Regions from separate parts of the Chryseobacterium sp. YR221 genome, predicted to be linked through region 2. Evidence: riboswitches for the same ligand, from Rfam matches in the RefSeq annotation. Region 2 holds a riboswitch; each other region holds the start of a gene.
What was found. A riboswitch is a leader RNA that binds a small molecule or an ion and turns the genes downstream of it on or off. The one in region 2 is predicted to bind S-adenosylmethionine.
Positions count from the first base shown of each region.

Region 1 (7,608 bases), on a different contig from region 2:
TATTCTCCTCCAAACGCGAGGTTAAGGCCATGCAATACATTATATTTCTTCGAAAAATCAAGATTGACCGTATTCTGTGAAAACTCAGATCCTCCAGCTTCAAAACTTCTTGGAGAATAGTCTGTCAGAGAGGCATTAAAGGTGTTCACAACACCAAAGCTAAAGGCATTTTTCCCAAATGTATTACTGAAATCTACGTTCCAGCCATTCCATTTTCCTTTAATTCCTGCTGCAAGGGAATAATCATTCACTGTCGCTTCAATCTGAGGCAGATATCCATTAGGAGTAACTGCATTGATGTTTCTTTCGTTATTTGGAAGACGATAAAAACCACCAGCATTTCCAAGACGGTAGCTGTATCCCCCAAAAGAATAGACTTTCCAATCGTCATTAACCGGTATTTCAGAATTAAAGAAAAGCTGTGCCGACTGTAATTTAGACTGCCCGGCTCTAAGACTGAAGTCTTTTCTTTCCAGTCCCCTGTAAGCAAGCTCCTGACTGGTAAAATCACCACCTAATAGCCCCTGAAGGTCAGAAATACTGTTTGCATTGGAAATCTGAGACTGAAAACCGGAGGAGAAATAATCAACTTTTGTTGCATATTGTTTAATGGTACTGATGATCTGCTGGGTATTGGACGTGTTTTTGATATTCTTATACAGCCCATCAATATTAACACCATCCTGCAAAGCTCTGTAATTGACAGCGTTGTAAGCATTGAAAATATCTCCTTCCCGAACACCTGCTCTGGAATAAGGATCGCGGTATTGTGCGGAGGTTGTAATATTAAAAAAACCGGCTTTTCCGATTTTTGCTCCGTAATTAAGATCCACAGAAATGGTCTGCCCGTCAACTCCTCCCGAAAAATTATTAGCAACAGGTGAAGCATATCCTCCTAAAAATACCTGTCCGGAAAGTCCCAATCTTTTTTTCAGCCCCAGGTTAACAACACCGGCAATGGCATCAGATCCATATTGAGCGGAAGCGCCATCCCTTAGCACCTCTATCTTATCTAAAGCAAAAGCAGGAATTGCATTAAGGTCGGTTCCTACAGAACCTCTTCCCGGAGTAAGTGTTACGTTAATCAAAGAAGACTGATATCGTCTTTTTCCGTTTAGCAACACCAAAACCTGATCCGGACCCAAACCTCTTAAAAGGGCAGGATCCACGAAATCAGTACCATCATTAACGGTATGTGAAGTAGATGAAAATGAGGGAACGATATAGTTTAAAGCCTGACTGATATTATTGACAGGACTTTGTTTTAGAATTTTTGAAATATTAATGATATCTACCGGAACCGGAGTATCAGTTAATGATCTTCCGGAACCTCGTGATCCCAGGATTACCACATCGTCTATTTTTTTGGACTGTACTGTATCAGACTGCGCGTAATAAAATGTTGTAATAAAGGCAGCTGAAGTGATAAGGATTTTTTTATTGAAATGATACATGTGTTTTATTTTTTTGTTGTGAGGATCTACTTTTGAGCACTACAAATCCTGTAACCTTAAATTTTAAGGTTAGCATAAATGTTTGAAATGTTAGTATTATTTTTTAGAAATGGAAAAGGCTAGCAACAACAATACATGCCCATGTAGAAATGGCATGAGAAGATATCAGAATAATGAAGCCCGTCTTCATAATCTGAGGAATAAAAATTGACATGCGTAATGAGATTTCCCGTGTCTTTAAACATTGATTTTAACTTTAAAACAAAAATTCAAGATGGGAGAAATGATAGAATGATAAACATTTTTTCCGGAAGATCCGGCTTATCGATTGCAGCACCTTGCTTGTTTTTGCAGGTTGCTATCCCATCTAGAGATTCTTGATAATTACCTGGCAAAGATATAATTATTTCAGAAATAAAAAAATATTTGACATAAAAAATTAATTTCCATCATTTTATCGTAACAAATTCTCCTTTTGAGCGTCTAACGGAATAGTAGTAAAAAACATTATGAAAAAAACTGTATTCGCTTTATCACTTGTAAGCTCGGTTTTAATTTTTTCTCAGGAAAAAAATAATAACCAGCCTAAAGAAAAACAAATTGACGGTGTAGTGATCACCAAAACTAAAAAAGCAGTTGAACAAAAAGCAGACCGTACTGTTTTTGATTTCTCTGAACAGCCTCAGCTCAACAACGGGAATGTATTGGAAGGGATTAAAAAACTTCCGGGACTTGTAGCTACAGACATCGCGGGAATGATGTATCAGGGAAAAATGCTGGATGTTTATCTTAACGGAAGACCTTTAAACATTACTTCTAATGAATTAAACTCATTTCTTGAAGGCATGCCTGCCAATTCTGTAGAGAAAATTGAGGTGATTACCCAACCGGGCGCAGAATTTCCGGCAACCTCCGGAGGAGCCATCATGAATATTGTTACGAATAAAAATGCCAACAAATACTTAACAGCTACTTATTCCGGGAATTACACGTTCACAAACTATGATAAGTATAGAAACAGGGTAACTAACTCAATTAACCTCAACGCCAGAAATAAACTCTTCGGATGGCAGCTTAATGTTGGCCAAAACTATCGTGAAAGTATGCTTAATACTCAGCAGGACAACCTTCTGTCTGGAAATACAGACCGATATGCCCGTGGATATTTTGCAAAATCAGGGGTAACCTTTGAGCTTGGGCAGGACAGATTATTGCTTAACTACGACATTTACCACAATAATAATGATAACTATACTCTAAGTAATGGTCTTGCTGATCTCCTTGTCAGCCAGGATCCTGATGTTTATAAAGAAGCTAAATTTGATGCTTTTGATGCAGCACGTACCAACAGCCTGAGACAAGAAGCTGTGGTGACCTATCAAAAGCGTTTTGCAGACAAGTCCCAAAAGCTGGATTTTCAGTTTGGCTATACAAAGTCTGATACCAAGTTTTCTCAGGATAATTTCTTTCGGGAAGGTTTTTATACAGAAAATGGGAAACCTTTTGGCTATGTAGGAGGGAATGATATTCTCAACAACAAATCGGATATGAGAATAGCCAACTTCAAAGTTGATTACTCACAACCCATTAAACTTCTTGATGGTGGAAAGCTAAGTGCAGGAGGGTTATATGAAAGACAGGATTATGATACTAAAAGCTTTGGATTGACTAATTTAGAATATCAAAGACAAACCGCATCTACCTATTTAGAATTTCAGGCAAAACTTAAGAAGTTTGATTTTACATTAGGAGGACGTGCTGAAAACTATGATATTTCCGGAGTAACAAGATACATTAACAAAGATAAAAAGCTTGTTCAGGATGATTTAATTCCTTTTAATAAGTTTAAGTTTTTCCCAAATGCCAGCATTCAGTATAGCATGATGAATCAGGTGTATGTTGCGGCAAACTATAACAGAAAAATCAGTTTACCAAGTATTTCTGCTCTTAACCCCAACAATACCACATTTGCAGGTCCCAATACCCAAATAACAGGTAACCCGAATCTTCAGCCGACCATTTTTGATAACTATGAGCTTAAGGTTTCTGCTTTTGATTATGCATTTATCGGCTATAGTGTAAGTTCGGCAAGCAACCAGGTAGCACAGATTATCAGAAAAGACGGTAAAAATCTGTACAATGAGCAGATTAATATTTCTAATATGAAAATCCACAATTTCAATGTAGGTCTTCCTATTCCTTTTATGATATTCAGCAAACCGATAAGTGAAATCATGAAGTTTAATTTTAATCCTGATAAAATCAACTTTATGTATCTGTATGCAGGATATCAGAAACATGACATTGAAAACCTCAACAATAAAGGGTTCTGGATTTTTAATGTGATGACTCAAATTATCCTTCCTAAGGAAATCAATATGAATGTTAATTACAGCTATTTAACACCCAAAGGAGGATATTTCTATTTTACAGCAGACAAACCGTTCAATAACTCCCTTAATATTACACTGACTAAAAAGTTTTTGGACAAGCGCCTTACGGTTTCCATATTTGCTAATGATATTTTCAACAGCCAGGTGATGCAGGCTTATTCCAGCCCACCTGAGGGAGAAAGGGTGATGATACGATCTAAATATGATTCAAGAAACTTCGGTTTTTCAATCAATTATAAAATTCCTACCAGAAACAAACTGGCAAAAGAAGATCCCAATATCTTAAACCAAACTAAAAAAGAAGATACCGGTGTCATGCAGCAGGGACAATAAATAAATTTGTTAAAAATTAAAAGACAGTGATTATTTCACTGTCTTTTTTTATCTACTTTTTGCTTTTTACGTGATACAACAGGTATCTGTAAGATTTGTGGAAATCTAAGTTTAGAATGAAGCCAATGGAAATGATATTTTATTGCTCAATGAACTAAGACCCATTTCTAAAAATCCAGTGTTTGAAACCTCCAATCCAATGTATCAATGAGTGTTAGCTGGTTCAGATTCACGGGAAGCCCGCTGATTATTTTCAGAACCTGAAGAGCCATCATACTTCCAACGATTCCCGGTAAAGCACCCAACACTCCAAGGCTGTCACAATCCGGCATATCTTCATCAAAAGGAGGTTCCGGAAACAGATCGCGCAGGTTTTTGCTTCCTTTATGATTGAATACCGCCAGCTGTCCTGAGAATCCAAGAATACTTCCATAGACCAATGTTTTTCCCAGCTTTACACAGGTATCATTCACCAGATATCTTGTTGAGAAATTATCAGAACCATCTACTACTACATCATATTGGGACAGCACATGTTCTGCATTTGAAGCATTAATTTTCTCGTTGATCCCCATAAACGCTACCTGATGATTAAGGTTTTTCACAAATATTTCTGCGCTTTTTACTTTAGGCATTCCCATATTATTTTCATTATGGATTACCTGCCGGTTTAGGTTATGAAGCTCCAGATGATCAAAATCCATCACAGCTAAACTACCTACTCCAGCGGCAGCCAAATATTGGATAATGGGACTTCCCAGACCTCCCGCTCCTATGACAAGAACTTTTGAAGCCATTATTTTCTTCTGTCCTTCCAGTCCTATTTCCTCAATAAAGATCTGACGGCTATACCTCGCAAATGTATCTTCGTTTTTCATCGTTGGTCATTAACATATTTACCATTTAAACACCGCTATATATGGAATCCCAATCTTTCATGACAGGATCATAGCCTGATTTTCTAATCATATTCCTGATCTCCTCCATACTCCGTTCATCACTGGTTTCAAACTGTTCCAAAGATTCTTTGTCCACAGAATATCCTCCGGGATTGGTTTTGGATCCTGCACTCATCGCGGTAGCTCCCAGAGACACAATATTATTTCTGAAAACTTCATTTTCCCTGGTAGAGATTGAGATTTCAAGGTCTTCATTCCATATTCTGTAGGCACAGATCAGTTGAAGCAGATCTTTATCTTCCATTATAAAATTGGGTTCAATAATTCCCTCTGCGGGTCTCAGTCTGGGAAATGAAACTGAAAATTTACTTTTCCAGTACTGCTTCTGAAGATAATCTATGTGCAATGCATTGAAAAAACTGTCTACCCGCCAATCTTCCAGCCCTAGCAGTACTCCCAGTCCTATTTTATGAATACCTGACCTCCCTATTCTATCCGGGGTATCCAGACGAAAATCAAAATTGGATTTCTTTCCTTTCGGATGGTATTCTTTGTATACTTCCTGATGATAAGTTTCCTGATATACCAATACCGAATGGACTCCCTCTTCATGCAAAAGTTTATATTCCTCTTCTGCTAAAGGCTGTACTTCGATGGAAATATTGGAAAAATGTGGTCTTAATAAACGGACCGCATTCTGAAAATAAGGAACCCCCACTATTTTGTTAGCTTCTCCACTTACCAGCAATATATGATTCACTTCCATAGACTTCAGTACCGAAGCCTCTACCATGAGTTCTGTATCGGATAGTGTTTTCCTCTTTAAGTTATTATCCAGGCTGAAGCCGCAATAGGTACAGATATTCTGACATTCATTGCTGAGATACAGGGGCGCATATAACTGAATGGTTTTCCCAAAACGTTTTTGGGTTAGCACCTGTGTCATTCTCGCCATCTGTTCCAATTCTGAAGCGGCAGCCGGAGAAAGCAGGTTCAGAAAGTCTTCAAGGGTTTTATTTTTTTTCTGAAGGCTGATTTGAACATCAGACAGACTTACTTTTTCAAGCTTATTCTTTACCTCATCCCATTGAAATTGTTCAAAAACATCTTTAAAGCTTTTCATATCATGATTTTATTCAAATAAAAAGGAAGTAAGAGGACTTGATGCTTCTGCATGATCGGCAATTGCTCCCAATCCGGATTCAAAGGCTCTTCTTCCGGCAATAACCCCTTCTTTAAATGCAACTGCCATATTAACCGGATTTCTTGCTACAGCAATAGCCGTGTTCACAAGAACGGCATCTGCCCCCATTTCCATTGCTTTTGCAGCGTCAGAAGGTGCTCCTATTCCTGCATCTACAACAACGGGTACATTACTTTGGCTGATGATAATTTCTAAAAAATCTAATGTTCTTAACCCTTTATTGGTTCCGATAGGTGCTCCTAAAGGCATAACCACGGCCGTTCCGGCATCTTCAAGACGTTTACATAAAACGGGATCTGCATGGATATAAGGCATCACTATAAATCCCAGTTTTGCAAGCTCTTCCGTAGCGTACAAGGTTTCAATAGGATCAGGCAGCAAATATTTGGGATCAGGATGAATTTCCAGTTTCACCCAATTGGTCTCCAGTGCTTCTCTCGCTAATTGGGCTGCTAATACGGCCTCTTTTGCCGTTCTGGCCCCTGAAGTATTAGGAAGGAGATGAACATGGGTTTCTCTTAATGACTCAAGCAAATCGTCTTCTGCCGACTGCGCGTCAATTCTTTTCAATGCCATGGTCACCATATCTGTTCCTGAAGCGACAACAGATGATGTCATATCTCTAAGACTTCCGAATTTTCCTGTTCCTAAAAACAATCTTGATTCAAAGGTCCTGTCTGCTATTATCAATTTTTGATTATTCATATTCTCTATTTATTTTTCCCAAGAAGTACAGTCTTTATTTTAGACTTTTCTTTACTTGTCTAAAAGTTTCGTTACTGGCAATTGTATATCATTGCCTTTTTTAATGTGTTAATAATAGATGGTTGTTTTGTGATCTTTCCTGAAACGGAAATCCCATAAATCCCGATTTGCTGTAATGGCACAATATCTTCAAGGGTAACACTTCCAATGGCAAATATTTTAGGAATCTCTAAGGATCTTTCTTTCAGGTGATCAATGATCTTCTGATATCCTTCAAAGCCCAGAACAGGGCTCAGTTTTTCTTTGGTAGCTGTAAACCTTAATGGTCCTAAACCAATATAGTTACACGGCTCATGCATCCTTTGAAGAACATCAGCTATTGTATTTGCCGTCCCCCCGATTATTTTATGCTCTCCCAAAAACAGTCTTGCTTCTTTAACAGATCCGTCATTCAATCCCAAATGAACACCATCTGCATCAATCTCCTTTGCTAGCTGCACATTATCATTAATAATAGAGACCGCCTCATATTCCGAACATAGCTGTTTTGCAATTTCACAAAGACCGGTCAATTCTCTTTCTGGAGCATTTTTCCATCGCACCTGTACCCATTTTACTCC
Region 1 covers NZ_FWXM01000006.1:288,058-295,665, reverse strand. Annotated here, with positions in the region: gene B8967_RS18420 (TonB-dependent receptor plug domain-containing protein) at 1-1,454, opposite strand, end outside; SAM-I-IV-variant riboswitch at 1,746-1,843, opposite strand; gene B8967_RS18415 (outer membrane beta-barrel family protein) at 1,964-4,180, shown strand; gene B8967_RS18410 (HesA/MoeB/ThiF family protein) at 4,348-5,058, opposite strand; gene thiH (2-iminoacetate synthase ThiH) at 5,084-6,202, opposite strand; gene B8967_RS18400 (thiazole synthase) at 6,212-6,988, opposite strand; gene B8967_RS18395 (thiamine phosphate synthase) at 7,060-7,608, opposite strand, start outside.
Region 1: it holds a riboswitch for S-adenosylmethionine, as region 2 does, so the genes downstream of both, B8967_RS18420 (TonB-dependent receptor plug domain-containing protein) here and B8967_RS14195 (SusC/RagA family TonB-linked outer membrane protein) in region 2, are expected to answer to the same signal.

Region 2 (7,608 bases):
ATTAATTCCCAAAGACGGAGCTACTGGCATATTAAATAGAAGATCCTGGCTTTTTCGCTCAAAATACTCGATATTTCCTTTCACTCTGTTATTAAGAATCGCAAACTCTAATCCTACGTTCAGATTAAGATTCGTCTCCCATTTTAATTCGTTGGTTCTCGCTTTTTCAAGTACTGCCCCCGGCTCACCAAGGTTATTATAAAATTTATAAAGCTCCTGATAAGCGTAATAAAGAGGGAGTTTATTAGGCTGTAATAATTTATCATTCCCCTGTCCTCCATAACTTGCACGAAGTGTCAACTGATTAAAGAAATTCAGATTTTTGATAAATTCCTCATTAGAGATTTTCCATGAACCTCCTACAGACCAGAATTTTCCCCAACGGTTATCCTTAAAGAATCTTGAAGAACCATCGGCTCTTCCTGAAGCTGACAGGAAATAGGTATTATTAAAATCATATTCCACTTTTCCAAGGTAACTTAGCAGGCTGACCTTATCACTGTTTCCACTGAAACTTCCCAATAAAGCGGCAGCATCCGGCTCATAGTAGTAGGGAAGTGAAAACTGACTTCTGGTCCCGGAAATTGTTTGATAATCATATTTATAAAATTCCTGACCTGCCAACACATTAAAGTGATGCTTTCCGAATTTTTTATCAAAAGTCAGAATATTACTCGTGGTATACGATAAAGTTCTGCTGTTTGACTTTGTGACCGATCCTCCAATCTCACTACCCTGCCCAATAAGCGGGTTTGAGTAATAATGTCCATTATAGTTGACCAAATCTACAGAAAAACTGGTTCTGAACTTCAATTCAGGTAAGAATGTGAAATCCATGAAACCTTTTCCGGAGAAGTTATCTTCTTTATTTTCGTTTTTATCCAAAGGTAAAGTTGCTGCCAGATTTTGATTCTGAAGAGCGTTGGTAGGCCTGTATTTTCCAAAATCGTAAATTCTGTTTCCGGCACCATCCAATACATAAGACCCATCCGGATTTCTCTCATAATAAGGATAGAATGAAGGAACAGATCTTGCTGCCTGGATAACATTGCTTGTATTGGAATCTGAAGACGTAGGAGCCTGTTGAATACTGTTGGTATAACTTAGGTTTACCCCTACATTCAACCATTTCTTAACTTCAGAATTGAGTTTTAACCTTGTGCTGTATTTTTTAAATCCGGATTCAATGGCAATCCCTTTATCATCAAGATATCCCAATGAGAAAAAGTAATTGCTTTTTTCACTTCCTCCACTGATATCCAGATCTACCTGATTTCTCGAAGCCACTCTCTGTAAAACATCTCTCCAGTCATCATTCCATAAAGGTGTCGCCCCGGATAATAGTTTTCCGTCTGTACCTACAGGTTTTGAATAATTGGCTCCGTAAGGATTGATACCCAGCTCAGAAATAAGATTATTGGTAGCCATCTGAGCCGCCTGCTGTCCATTGATCTGACTGGATCTGTATCCGTTTCTCAATGCTTCCCAATACAGTTGAAAATACTGATCCGTATTGACTTGTTCGTAATCTTTTACCGCTCTGGTGGAAAAACCCTGGCTCATATTAAAATTGATTCGGGCTTCTCCTTTTTTACCGGATTTAGTCGTAATAATGATGATCCCGTTCGCTCCTCTTGATCCATAAAGAGCACTTGCCGTAGCATCTTTCAGTACACTGATTGATTCTATATCATTAGGGCTTATAGAGTTCAGATTTCCGTCAAAAGGAATTCCGTCTACCACATATAAAGGATCGCTGGATGCACTGATAGAACCAATTCCTCGGATCCTGATTGTTGCTGTAGATCCCGGCTGTCCGGAAGAACTTGTTGTCTGTACTCCTGCAACCTGTCCTTCCAATGCTTTTGTAATATTGGTAACAGGTCTGTTGTTAATTTTATCACTGGAAATAGTTGCCACAGAACCGGTGTAGCTGGTTCTTTTAGCCTTTCCGTAGGCTACCACCACCACTTCATCAAGCTCCTTCTCATTGAGTGTATCTTTTTTAGCCTTGGTATTCTGTCCGCTTAAGCTTCCTATTCCTAAAAAGAATACCGCTACAGGGGGAATCCAAATTTTTGAGCTAATCAAATTTTTATTAATCATAATCAATTTTGTTTATCATATATTAAAATTTTGCCCTTTGCAGATAATACAGCAAAGGGCATCGATAAATACGATAAACCTAATGCTTATTTTTCCTTTAAAGGCTGAATGTAACACCTTGCGCGAGAGCAGGTTGTTAAGATTTCATTGGGTCAGTTCCCTCCATCTTTCTTTATAAGCCGATCGAAATATGTCTGCAAATCTAGAAATATTTAGTCTACAAAACAAGTAGACTTATAATTTTTCATGATAATTTTTCAAAAATTAACTTAATATTTTATTAAAAAGCCGATAAAATAAGGACTTATAAAAATTGACACTTTAGCAAACATGAGAAATATCATTAATAATAATTGAATCAATACACTCTGTGTGCATGGAAATAAAAAAATGACGCCAATGGCGTCATTAAATTTTATCTGAGTAAGAATTTTTTAGGAATTACAAATAATAACTCACTTATTAAGATCAGTAAAGTCTCTGGATGGATACAAAAACCTCCAGTGTATTATCTGAAGTATTGGAATCTGAAGTCGTATTACCATTCCCTGCACTTGTAAAAGATTTGTTATCTATACGGAGTGCATAGTACACTCTGTACCATTTGTTGTCAGCAGTAGTAATATCAAAAGTTACCGTTTCGTTTCTTCCATAGGTAAGATAAACCCCATCATCAAACTGTGCATAATTATTAGGGAAAATTAATAAGTTAGCGCCATGTGAGTCACCTGTATGGGTAGACACTTCAGAAACCCATACTTTTGCATTGGCAGTAGTGATATTATAAAGACGCGGATCAAAATTAGTAGCTGCCCCGCTTGAGTCAAATGCATTGGGAGCAGTAATAAAAGCATCCACTCTGAACGTATTATTGATCACGGGAAGATCATTAAGAAACTGGCTTAAAAGAAATGATGTTGTCTTGCGCGGAATTGAAGAATGATAATAAACCAACTCTCCGGGAGCAATCACAGCTCCGGCTCCTACTGTTGCACTACAGGTCTGTCCGCCAATATTTAATGCAAAAGTAGTCAGTGTAGGGCTGGAAGCCGTAGGTACACCTGACACTGTATAGCTAAGAATTCCTGATCCTACATTAAAATTTCCAGCAGCCAGTGTTGCTGTAAGCCCATTTACAGGCCCCACAGTCTGTGCCGGATAGACTCCTCCGTTTCCTCCGGTGTAAGGAACAGTCATTGTTCCGGTATAGGGAGTTCCTGCCGTATAGGTTCCTGGAGAAAGTGTGACTCCGTTACAGGTAATAGATCCTAAAGTTCCGGGCGCAAGAGAACCATTATTGAATGTTCTCCATTCAGTTCCGTTCCAAAATACGTAACCGACATAGCCTAGCCCTGCGGTTCCCAAATTGTATACAAGTAATCCCGCAGCCGGTGAAGGGATGGTAGCCCCATCCGTCTGAGAAGTCAAGGCAACTTTTGGCCCCAAAAATCCTTTTTTACTACCCACTGCAAGAGCGTCAACATTCACATCAAGCATTGCAGATGCATTAGGCACCGTAGTACCAATCCCAACGCTACCAGAAGAAGTTACAGTAAAATCATTGGATTGTTGTACAGCTGTTGGAACTCCTGTCGCATTGTTATCTTTTAAGCCATCTACATGGAAACTTCCTTGTGGATTCGCTGTATTAATACCTACCTGGGAGTAGGCCAATCCTGAAATAATTGTTGTCAATAAGAATAGTGTTTTTTTCATTTTTCGAATTATTTTTTGTTAAAAAGTTGACAAAAGCTTCTTTGAGGTGCCCTATCAAAGCATGATCAATTGTGTTTTAAATCTGGAATTTTTTTTCTAAAAATATTGGAAGAGCACAGCAAAGTATAGCTAAGAAAGAATGGAGTTTGAAACTTTTTCAATAGAGTAAGGACATTTATTCGGTACATTTGTTTGATACAATTTCTCCTGCAAAACTAACTGTATCATTAAATCAAAAAATAAAAGTATAAATCACAATCTTGAAAATGATTTAAATTTTATATATCTTTGAAAACCAAAACAATATCCTAATGAATTATGATAATTCATTAATTTATTCCTTATAACACAGATTTTAGATGTCAGAAGTAAACACAAAGAATGTACAGATAGAAAAATTTAAGCTTGAACTAATGGATAGGTATACTATTCTTATGCTACTGGTTTTAGGAGTATATGCCGTAATCTTCACATTCTTTATTCATGACAAAATGATGTCCTGGTATTTAATGATCGGGTTATTTTTTTCCGGTTATACCTATTCAATTGTAAGAAAAAAATATCCGATAAGCCTTATAGTGCATCTGTATCTACTATTTGCCCCTATTTACAACTTCTATATTATGCTTGCCTTCTGGAATAATTCTGTTGCAAGTTTTTGTTGGCTGCTTCCCATCCCACTGGGAGCCTATATTTTCTTTTCCAAAAAAGAAGTATTACTGTATGTGGCTTATATATTATTATTAATTATTACCGGCTATATTGCAGCCAATAACTTCAACTTTACTTTTCCTGAGCATACCCAAAAAGAGGTAATGTTTACAGATACCATCCTTTTTATTTCAAATATTTTAGTTGTTTCATTATTAATTTATTATAAAGATAAGATCCGAAAACTGGAAATTCTATCTCAAATAGAATCCACTGTAATTCGAAAAGATGAAATACAGACTCCTACTGAAAACTCATGGGATGACATTGATGTTGAAAGCATGAAAAAACTATTTGAAAAAATAGAAACCGCCATGACCGAGAATAAACTTTTTAAAGATGACAAGTTCAATCTCTCAAAACTGAGCGTAGCACTAGATGTCAACAGCACTTATATTTCTAAAGCTATACGGTATAAAGGATATTCCAATTTCAATACATATCTTAATATCTATAGAATCAACTATGTGAAAAAACTTTTTACAGAGATTGATTTCCAAAAAACGACTTTAATGTATATCTATACTGAAGCAGGGTTTTCAAATCAGTCAACGTTTAACAGGGTTTTTAAACAGATTGTAGGAATTACCCCTTCAGAATATGCGCAGCAAAACCCACAGACGAATATTGATCTGTAGTCTATATAAATTTATTTATCTTTGATTAAATTTTTTAAATGAAAATTCTTATCGTTAACGGCCCCAATCTTAATTTACTAGGAACACGAGAACCGGAAATCTATGGAACAATCTCTATGGAAAAGTATTTGGAAAATCTAAAATCCGAGTTTCATTCTTATGAATTAAAATATTATCAATCCAATATTGAAGGAGAGCTCATCAACAGGCTTCAGGAAGATGATTTTGATGCAGTAGTGATCAACCCGGGAGCATTCACTCATTATTCTTATGCGATAGCAGACTGCTTAAAGAACATACAAAAACCTAAGGTTGAAGTACACATCAGCAACATTTATAAAAGAGAGGAATTCAGACAAAAGTCTGTGACTGCTGCCAACACCGATGCTGTATTGTCTGGCTTCGGAATGGAAGGATACAGATTAGCTTTGCTAAGTTTAAAATAAATTCTCTTTTTAAATATCTATCGCAGATGTAGCAAAATAAACAATACATTTTACTCTATTTGAAATAAAAAAAGCCTCATCAGTGATGAGGCTTTTGTATGTATTGTAAATAATCTTATTAGATTGTTTGTTCCTGTAATTGAGGTCCTGAAGCAATTAGTTTTTTACCTGCTTCAGTATCACAGTACTGCTCAAAGTTTTTAATGTATCTTGAAGCAAGATCTTTTGCTTTTTCTTCCCACTCGGAAACATTCGCGTAAGTATCTCTAGGATCTAGAATACCTTCAGAAACATTTGGAAGTGCTGTAGGAATTTCAAGATTCATGATTGGAACCTGAGTTTTAGGAGCGTTATCAATAGAACCGTCAATAATAGCATCAATGATTGCTCTTGTATCTTTTAAAGAAATTCTTTTTCCTGTACCGTTCCAACCTGTATTTACTAAATATGCTTTAGCACCATGCTCTTTCATTTTACCGATCAATGTTTTAGAATACATTGTAGGGTGTAATGTAAGGAATGCTTCACCAAATGCAGGTGAGAAAGATGGCTGAGGTTCTGTAATTCCTCTTTCTGTTCCGGCAAGTTTTGAAGTATACCCGCAAAGGAAGTGGTACTGAGCCTGATCTTCATTCAGGATAGAAACCGGAGGAAGTACTCCGAAAGCATCTGCTGAAAGATAAACAATCTTTTTAGCGTGCCCTGCCTTAGATGGCAATACAATTTTGTTGATATGATAGATTGGATAAGAAACTCTTGTATTCTCAGTGATTGATCCGTCTTTATAATCTGCTATTCCATTGTTAACAACAACGTTTTCAAGAAGTGCATCTCTCTTGATCGCTCTGAAAATATCCGGTTCTTTTTCTTCTGATAAATCGATAACTTTAGCATAGCATCCTCCTTCATAGTTGAATACTCCGTTATGATCCCATCCATGCTCATCGTCACCAATAAGGTATCTTTTTGGATCTGCTGATAAAGTAGTTTTACCTGTTCCAGAAAGACCAAAGAATAAAGCAACATCACCTTCTTCTCCTACGTTAGCAGAACAGTGCATTGAAGCCATACCTTTCAATGGAAGGTAATAGTTCATCATAGCAAACATCCCTTTTTTCATCTCACCTCCATACCAAGTACCACCGATAATCTGTAGTTTTTCAGTAAGGTTGAACATGATGAAGTTTTCAGAATTTAATCCTTGAGCTTCCCAGTTTGGATTCGTCGTTTTAGAACCATTGATTACCGTGAAATCAGGCTCTCCGAAGTTTTCAAGCTCAAAATGAGAAGGGCGAATGAACATATTGGTAACGAAATGTGCCTGCCATGCCACTTCAACAATAAATCTTACTTTAAGTCTTGTATCAGCATTTGTCCCGCAGAAAGCATCTACTACATAGATTTTTTTTGCCTCCGCCAGCTGATTCATCACTAGTTCTTTACAAGACCCGAAAATTTCTGAAGTGGTAGGTAGATTTACTTTACCATCCCAAAAAATTGTATCTCTTGTAACATCATCCTGAACAATATATCTGTCTTTAGGTGAACGACCTGTGAAAATTCCTGTTTTTACCGATACCGCGCCAGATTCTGTAAGCTCAGCTTCCTCAAATCCCTGATTTTCAGGAGAAACTTCAGCCTGATACAATTCTTCATATGAAGGATTGTATACGACTTCATAGTTTCCTTTAATCCCTAATTTCTCTAAATCCTGGATGATTTTAGTGTTTTTCATTTTACTTATATTTTCTATTTCTTTATTGAGTTCAACAAAAATAATATTAATTATTTGTTAAAGGTGGTTTAAATATACTGATATAAGTCAGAATCACAAATAAAAAAAGGGGCTTGTAATTTATTGATTATAAATTAATTATATCTTGCCATTCAAAAACACTAGTAAAACCCTTCTCCCAAAAATAGTCTTTATAGTCCCCAAATTTGGCACTCATCACGAAATCTCCGCCCCATGCCCCCAAACTTTTTACAAA
Region 2 covers NZ_FWXM01000004.1:398,712-406,319, reverse strand. Annotated here, with positions in the region: gene B8967_RS14195 (SusC/RagA family TonB-linked outer membrane protein) at 1-2,106, opposite strand, end outside; SAM riboswitch class I at 2,190-2,287, opposite strand; gene B8967_RS14190 (hypothetical protein) at 2,575-3,822, opposite strand; gene B8967_RS14185 (helix-turn-helix domain-containing protein) at 4,182-5,171, shown strand; gene B8967_RS14180 (type II 3-dehydroquinate dehydratase) at 5,210-5,617, shown strand; gene pckA (phosphoenolpyruvate carboxykinase (ATP)) at 5,736-7,352, opposite strand; gene B8967_RS14170 (GYDIA family GHMP kinase) at 7,480-7,608, opposite strand, start outside.

Region 3 (7,608 bases), on a different contig from region 2:
TGCATTTCAACAGTCATGGTGGGGGGTGTTTCTTTATGAAAATAGATGAAGCTGTTTCTCATCATATTTTCCAGTATATCAGCACTTTCCTCACTGGATTGGGGATTGATAAGGTGATTAATATATTGATAGTCAATCCGGATCAGCAGATATTGTAATGCTTCCTGACTATCAGATCGTAATTCTGCTCTGTTTTCCTCTGATGAATAATAAAGAATGTATTGATTTTTTCTGAATACTATTGGAAGATGACCGGCAGATTTTTCAAGATATATGTCCGAACCCAATAGAAAGAGTAGGTTAAAACTCGATCCAGCTTCCAGTATTGAGGTTTTTGAATATCGTTCAGAACAAAATTCTATGCTAATATTATCTGAGGCAAATAATATCTTTTCTTCTTCTAAATTACTCATAATCAGTGTTATTTTTGATGGTGTTCATATATAACTCCTATATCGGATAACTAAAAGTTGGGAAATGATAACTCTGAATTAAACGGGTAAGCTACTTTTGCGCAAAATTAAATTAAATTTAGAATAATTAAAAATAATATTGATTATGTTTGAAAATCTATATTTTGTGATAAGAAAACTAAGCGCGGGAATGATGTTGATACTCATCGCTTTGAATGGTTTATATGCGCAGGGAAATCCTCAAAACTGTACCAATGCAGACCCTGGAAATAATCCTGGAGATGTAGGATGTGTGAAATTTACTTATCAGGGCCAAACAGTTTCTTATACGACTGTAAGAGCTAATGATGGAAAAATATGGCTGCAGCAGAACCTGGGAAGCTCTAAAGTAGCCTCTTCTCTGGATGATGAAGCTTCATATGGAGATCTCTTTCAGTGGGGAAGATGGGATGACGGCCATCAGTTAAGAAATTCAGCCACAGTTTCTGCTCCTACTCCTAACAGGCCGGACGGTTTAGCAGGGGTGAGCTCGTACATCATAGGAACACCCGCGTGGTGGTCTACTCTTGAAGCTAATGATGAATGGACCGCAAAGAACATAGATGGGCTAGGAAAGACAGTGGGGGTAGACCCATGCAAGGCAATAGGTGCCGATTGGAGAATGCCAACACAGGCAGACTGGTCAAGTATTGTTAGCCTTGAAAGTGTTACGGCCCCCGCAAGCGCTTACAGCAGTCATCTGAAATTGCCTGCAGGAGGATATCGCAGTTCTTCAGATGCTGGTTTTACTTTTGTAGGAAAGAGAGGGTATTTCTGGAGTTCGGATGTATCCGGACTTGGAGGGAAATATCTGTACGTAGGGACCATAAGTGCTAATGCCTCAGCAGGGGCACCCAGAGGGCAGGGAGCATCAGTAAGATGTATTAAACCTACCTCGGCACTTGCTACTTCGGAGGTAAGACTAAATCATAACAGCATAGGGATGTATCCCAATCCAACAAAAGGAATTCTTACCATTAAAGCAGATTCCTCGATTGAAAGTATAATGATAACGAATACGGTAGGACAAAAGATGGACGCCGGGTTTTCAAATGATCAGGTTAATATGACAGGACTTCCGGACGGTTTATACATTGTAGAAATAAAATTAAAAAACGGACAGACCGTTTCTAAAAAGATTATTAAAGGATAAGCAGTCTTCATGTAGAATCACTGTATTCCCTTTACATAAAATAGTTCACTTCAATTACAATTACTTTTATTAGGGAGGCTTATGAAATTTTTCATAAGCCTTTTTTATGCTGTGTTTGTAAATCGTAAAAACGGCTTTTGCATATTGAAAAAAATAGTCTACTTTTGCAGTAGATTTATCAAGAAAGGTGGAGGGATTTGGCCCAAAGAAACCTTAGCAACCTACACAATTCCAGAAGTGTAAAGGTGCTAATTCCAACCCGATGGGGGAGATAATTGAAGTCAATATTCTTATATGAATTCCATTTCTTGAAGTCTTGTGTGTCTGAGGATTGATTCTCGGAATGTATAATAATTTTTGCAGGAACAAAAGATGAAAAAAGTAAGCATAGCTGTATTATTGCTTGGCACCATTGGGATCGCTGCCCAGGAACAGGAAGAAAAAGGAAAACAAATTGAAGATATTATCATCGTAGGAAATCGTAATGTTAAAAGGACAAAACTAGAGACACCAGTTCCCGTAGATGTTATTAATATTGAAAAAATACAGAAAGCATCCCCCCAAATAACGGTTCAGGATTTATTGAACTATGTTATTCCCTCATTTAATTCCGTAAGACAGTCTGCTTCTGACGGAACCGAGCATATTGATCCTGTAACATTAAGAGGAATGGGCCCGGATCAGGTCTTAGTATTGGTTAATGGAAAAAGAAGACATACCACTTCTTTGGTCAATTATCAGAATACCGTTGGAAATGGTTCTGTGGGAACAGATTTGAGTACAATTCCTGTTATTGCTATTGAAAAAATTGAAGTATTAAGAGATGGAGCGGCAGCTCAGTATGGCTCTGATGCCATTGCGGGAGTAATCAATATTATACTCAAAAAAAATGCAGGGGCTTCAGCAAGTATTACTTACGGATTAAGCGGAAGGAATGATGGAGACACCTACCAGGCAGGAGTTAATTATGGGGCTTCATTAGGAAAAAAAGAAGGGTATGTCAATCTTTCATTACAGCTAAGCCACAGAGGGAAAACAACGAGGACTCAAAATCATGATTTGGATATTTTCGGAAATAATTTTGCGTATCCTTTCGCAGATGATCCGGAGGCGGCAAGAGCTGCAGATGATGAGGAAATTAGAAAAAGAGGTTTAACCCGTGACGATTTCAACTTTCAGATCGGAGATGCACAGATCAAGCAGGCGCAGCTGTTTTTTAATTCAGAATATCCTTTTAATGATCATTTTAAACTCTATTCATTTGGTGGTTTCAGTATCAAAGAGGGAAAAGGATATGGCTTCAGAAGGCTTCCCAGTGAAACGTTTAATGTTGTTTCATCACTTTATCCCAACGGATTTCAGGCGGAGCTGGGATCTCAGGTATATGATATCTCTTATGCTGTCGGAGCAAAATATAATGTAAACAACTGGCTTTTTGATGTAAGCAATACGTTTGGAAACAATACTTTCAATTATAACGTAAGCAATACGAATAATGCTTCTTTAGGAGCAAAATCACCGACCCGATTTTATGCCGGGGCACACAGTTTTCTGCAAAATACCCTTAATCTTGACGTCTCTAAAAATATAAACCGGTTTAATATAGCATTTGGAGGTGAATTCAGATTTGAACAATATCAGATTAAATCCGGAGATCCTGCATCCTATACCCAATATGATGTCAACGGAAATGTAGCAGGTACGGGATCAACAGTGATAGGAGCAGGGGGATCGCAGTCATTCATTGGCTTTTCACCGGATAATGCCTTAAAAAAAGACAGACATTCTACAGCGGTATATGCTGATATATCTTATGATTTGGATAAAAAGCTGAATATTGATGCTGCGGCAAGATTTGAAAACTATTCTGATTTTGGAAATACCCTGAATGGAAAACTTGCTGTACGATATGAGTTCCTAAAAAATTATGCGGTAAGAGCAGCTGTAGGAACGGGTTTCAGAGCACCTTCTCTGCAACAGCAGTATTTCAACAATTCTTATGCAGATATTTCAACTTCAGGGTCCACAATTGTAACTAAAGGAATTTTTAATAACGACAGTAAAGCGGCACAGGTTCTTGGATTTGATAAGTTAAAACAGGAGACCTCGGTCAACGGAAGCCTTGGATTTACTTTAAAACCGGCGAAAGGACTATTCATTACTTTAGATGGTTATATCATTAAAGTGAAAGACAGAATTGTCATTACAAGTAATATTACAGATTCCAGATTATCAGATCCTGATGTAGTAGGGGTTGGAAAAGAAGTCGAAAGCGGTAGGTTTTTTGCCAATGCTATTGATACGGAGACCAAAGGCGTGGATTTGGTTATTTCCTACGACTGGAAATTGGGTGGAGGAAACCTGAATGTGAACCTTGCTGGAAATTATACAGAAACAAAAATTACAGATTTTCATTTCCCGGAAAACCTGGGAACTCCTCAGAATGAGTTTTTTGGGCCCGATCAGATCAATATTATAGAAACTTTATCACCCAAAACAAAGGCCTCATTAGGATTGAATTATGGAATAGGAAAGTTTAATTTTCTCGTAAGAAATACCTATTTTGGTAAAGTAATAAGAGACGGATATCCTTTTGGAAGCGTTCAGGAATTTTCACCGAAAGTGATTACAGATGTCAGTGTAGGGTATGATATTACAAAAAATATCAACTTTACCGTAGGTGCTAATAATGTCTTTGATGTGTTCCCGGATCGTCAGATTTATGAAAATTCATATTATGGAGTATTTAAATATGCTCCGGTACAAATGGGAACATTAGGTAGCTATTTCTTCGGAAGGCTTAATTTTAATTTTTAATCATTAATGAATACTCCTTCACATCAGATCGGCTGGAAAACAGCTGCAGCCATTGTGGTTTCCAATATGATAGGAACCGGAATTTTTACAACACTGGGATTTCAGTTATCTGATATTACCAATACCTACAGCATCTTTCTGCTATGGGGTATTGGTGGGATTCTGGCATTATTCGGGGCTTTTTGCTATGCTGAATTGGGATCCCATTTTAAAGGCAATGGCGGAGACTTCATTTATCTCAAAGAAACCTATCATCCGTTATTTGGATACCTTATAAGTTGGATATCTTTGATTATCGGTTTCTCTTCCCCGGTGGCTTTAGCGGCATTAGCCATGTCAAAATATCTTTCAGTATTTCAATACACATTTGGAAATGGTTTTGCCATCGCTGCAATTTTTCTGGTGGCCGCCGCCTTATCATTTAGTTTAAAAGCTTCAAGTAGGTTTCATAATTTTTTTACATTAATCAAGATCACCTTTATTATCGTTTTGGTTATTTTGGGCGTGGGACTTTCGGAATCTGGCCAGATAGGGAACAGTCTTAATTTCAGTGACAGCTGGCAGAATGAAATCATGCTTCCTGCTTTTGCTACTTCCCTGGTGTTTGTTACCTATTCTTATACAGGCTGGAATTCAGCGTCTTATATTGCGGGAGAAATAAAGGATGTGCAGAAAAATCTTCCTAAATCTCTGATTATAGGGACTGTTTTTGTGACAGTAAGCTATATTTTAGTCAATTACATTATGCTGAAACATGCCTCAGTGAATCAATTGGCAGGAAAAGAAGATGTAATGGGTGAAGCGGCAGTTAATATGCTGGGCTCTACCTTTGGAAAAATAGTGAATATCTTTATTGCCTTACAACTGATTGCAACCATTAGTGGGTATTTATGGGTAGGTTCGAGGCTTACTCAGGCTTTTGCGAAGGATACCTATCTATGGAAGCCCCTTTCCACGGGTAATAAAAAAGGAATCCCGGTAAGAGCTATTTTTGCCCATGCTGTTATTGCTTCGGTAATTATTTTAACAGGAAGTTTTAAGGAAATTTTCGTTTATACAGCATTCATTCTTCAGTTATTTGCCAGTCTGGCCATTTCTACGGTATATTTTCTTAAAAAAGAAGACCGGAAAATATTTAAATCCAATGCTTTTTATATTTTTCCCACGGTTTTTTTACTGTTCAGTATTTATATTCTTTATTTTACCCTGATTCATAATCCTAAGGAAAGTTTTATTGGGCTGGGAATTGTAGCTGTAGGAATTGCACTGTACTTAATAGATAGAAAACTTTCTAAAAGAAGTAAGCCGGAAATGGATGATTCCAAAAGCGAATAAGACAATTGCTAAATAGGTCTTTTGGATTTTTAGTCTAATGCTCAAAAATTTATGCTGATTTGTAATTTTAATTTTGAATTAATAATCCTTATCTTTGCACCCACAAAAATTCTATAATGTCTAAATCATTAATTCCAAAATTAGAAGCTATAAAACAAAGATATAATGAGGTTGCAGACCTTATTATACAGCCTGATGTCATTTCAGACCAAAAAAGATATTCTTCTTTAAACAAAGAATATAGTGATTTGGGCAAAATTGTAAAGGTTTATGATCAGTACAAAGGAGCTTTGGACGCTATTGAAGAATCTGATGAGATCATTGCTGATGGTTCGGATAGAGATTTGGTAGATCTTGCAAAAGAAGAAAAATTAGAAGCTCAGGCTAAGATTCCAGGTTTGGAAGAAGAGCTGAAAGTATTGCTTATTCCTAAAGATCCTGCAGATGACAAAAACATTATTGTGGAATTACGTGCCGGAACCGGAGGTGATGAAGCCGCTATTTTTGTGGAAGATATCTACAGAATGTATTCCATGTACTTCAAAACAAAAGGATGGAGACATGAAGTGACAGATTCTAATGAAGCGGCGAAAGGATATAAGGAATTGATTATGAAGGTGGAAGGTGAAGGTGTTTATGGGATTATGAAATTTGAATCAGGAGTTCACCGTGTGCAGCGTGTACCGGAAACAGAATCTCAGGGAAGGGTTCATACCTCTGCAATTACTATTGCTGTTTTACCTGAAGCTGAAGAAGTGGATGTAGAGATTAACCCGGCTGATATTGAAATGCAGACTTCACGTTCAGGAGGAGCAGGAGGTCAGAATGTTAACAAGGTTGAAACTAAAGTTCAGCTTACACACAAGCCTTCAGGCCTTGTAGTGGTTTGCCAGCAGGCCCGTTCTCAGCTAGCTAACCGTGAATTGGCAATGGAAATGCTTCGTGCCAAATTATATGATATCAAATTGCAGGAAGTTCAGGGAGATATTGCTGCCCAGAGAAAAACCATGGTTTCTACAGGAGACCGTTCTGCAAAAATCAAAACATATAATTATCCTCAGGGAAGAGTAACAGACCATAGAATCAATAAATCTATGTATAATCTTGATGCCTACATGAATGGAGATATCGCGGAAATGATAGATGCTGTAATCATGGCAGAGAATGCAGAAAAGATGAAAGGAGAAGAAGAAAATTATTAAAATATTTAAAAAATAAAAATAAAGCCTCCGATTTTTTTGGAGGCTTTATTTTTTCCAAATCAACAACATATCGTAAAATATAAACTATGAAAAACTACAAAATTATTTTGTTTTTAGTACTTACCATGCTGGGTAATTATGCAACGGCCCAGACAGAAGTAAAAAAACCGGCAGAAGCTTTTGAATTGTTTTTTGGAGCATTTGTGAACAATGATGATGCTTCAATTGGTAAACTTAATGATTATCTAAGACCTACTGTAGAAGGTCAGGATGCTTATCAGGTCAACTTTAAAGACACTTCTGAAGAAACGGTTAAAACGACAGCCGAAAACTTTCTGACAGCTTTCCCAAAAACAGTAGCCTCAGCTTGTAAAAAAGAAGCTGAAGATTACTTCAGAGTGATGTTTGAAAACTTCAGAAAAGGAAAACTTAGTGTTAAAAGTGTGAAGGTGGTGCCGAATGAATATGTGGAAGGGCAAAAAATTGCAGAGGTAAGTTATGCCGTAAGCTTTAAAGTTCCTTCAAAATTAGCCCCGGAACCTACAGAAAATCCACAGAAAGTAAAAGCTGAAGACTTGAAGAAATATCTTACTCAGTCTGTTCAGGATTTTAAAAATGCAGATAAAACAGTGAGTGTTGATCAGGAGTT
Region 3 covers NZ_FWXM01000006.1:215,685-223,292, forward strand. Annotated here, with positions in the region: gene B8967_RS18075 (AraC family transcriptional regulator) at 1-413, opposite strand, end outside; gene B8967_RS18080 (T9SS type A sorting domain-containing protein) at 559-1,605, shown strand; SAM riboswitch class I at 1,778-1,883, shown strand; gene B8967_RS18085 (TonB-dependent receptor plug domain-containing protein) at 1,978-4,422, shown strand; gene B8967_RS18090 (APC family permease) at 4,429-5,757, shown strand; gene prfA (peptide chain release factor 1) at 5,874-6,959, shown strand; gene B8967_RS18100 (hypothetical protein) at 7,046-7,608, shown strand, end outside.
Region 3: it holds a riboswitch for S-adenosylmethionine, as region 2 does, so the genes downstream of both, B8967_RS18085 (TonB-dependent receptor plug domain-containing protein) here and B8967_RS14195 (SusC/RagA family TonB-linked outer membrane protein) in region 2, are expected to answer to the same signal.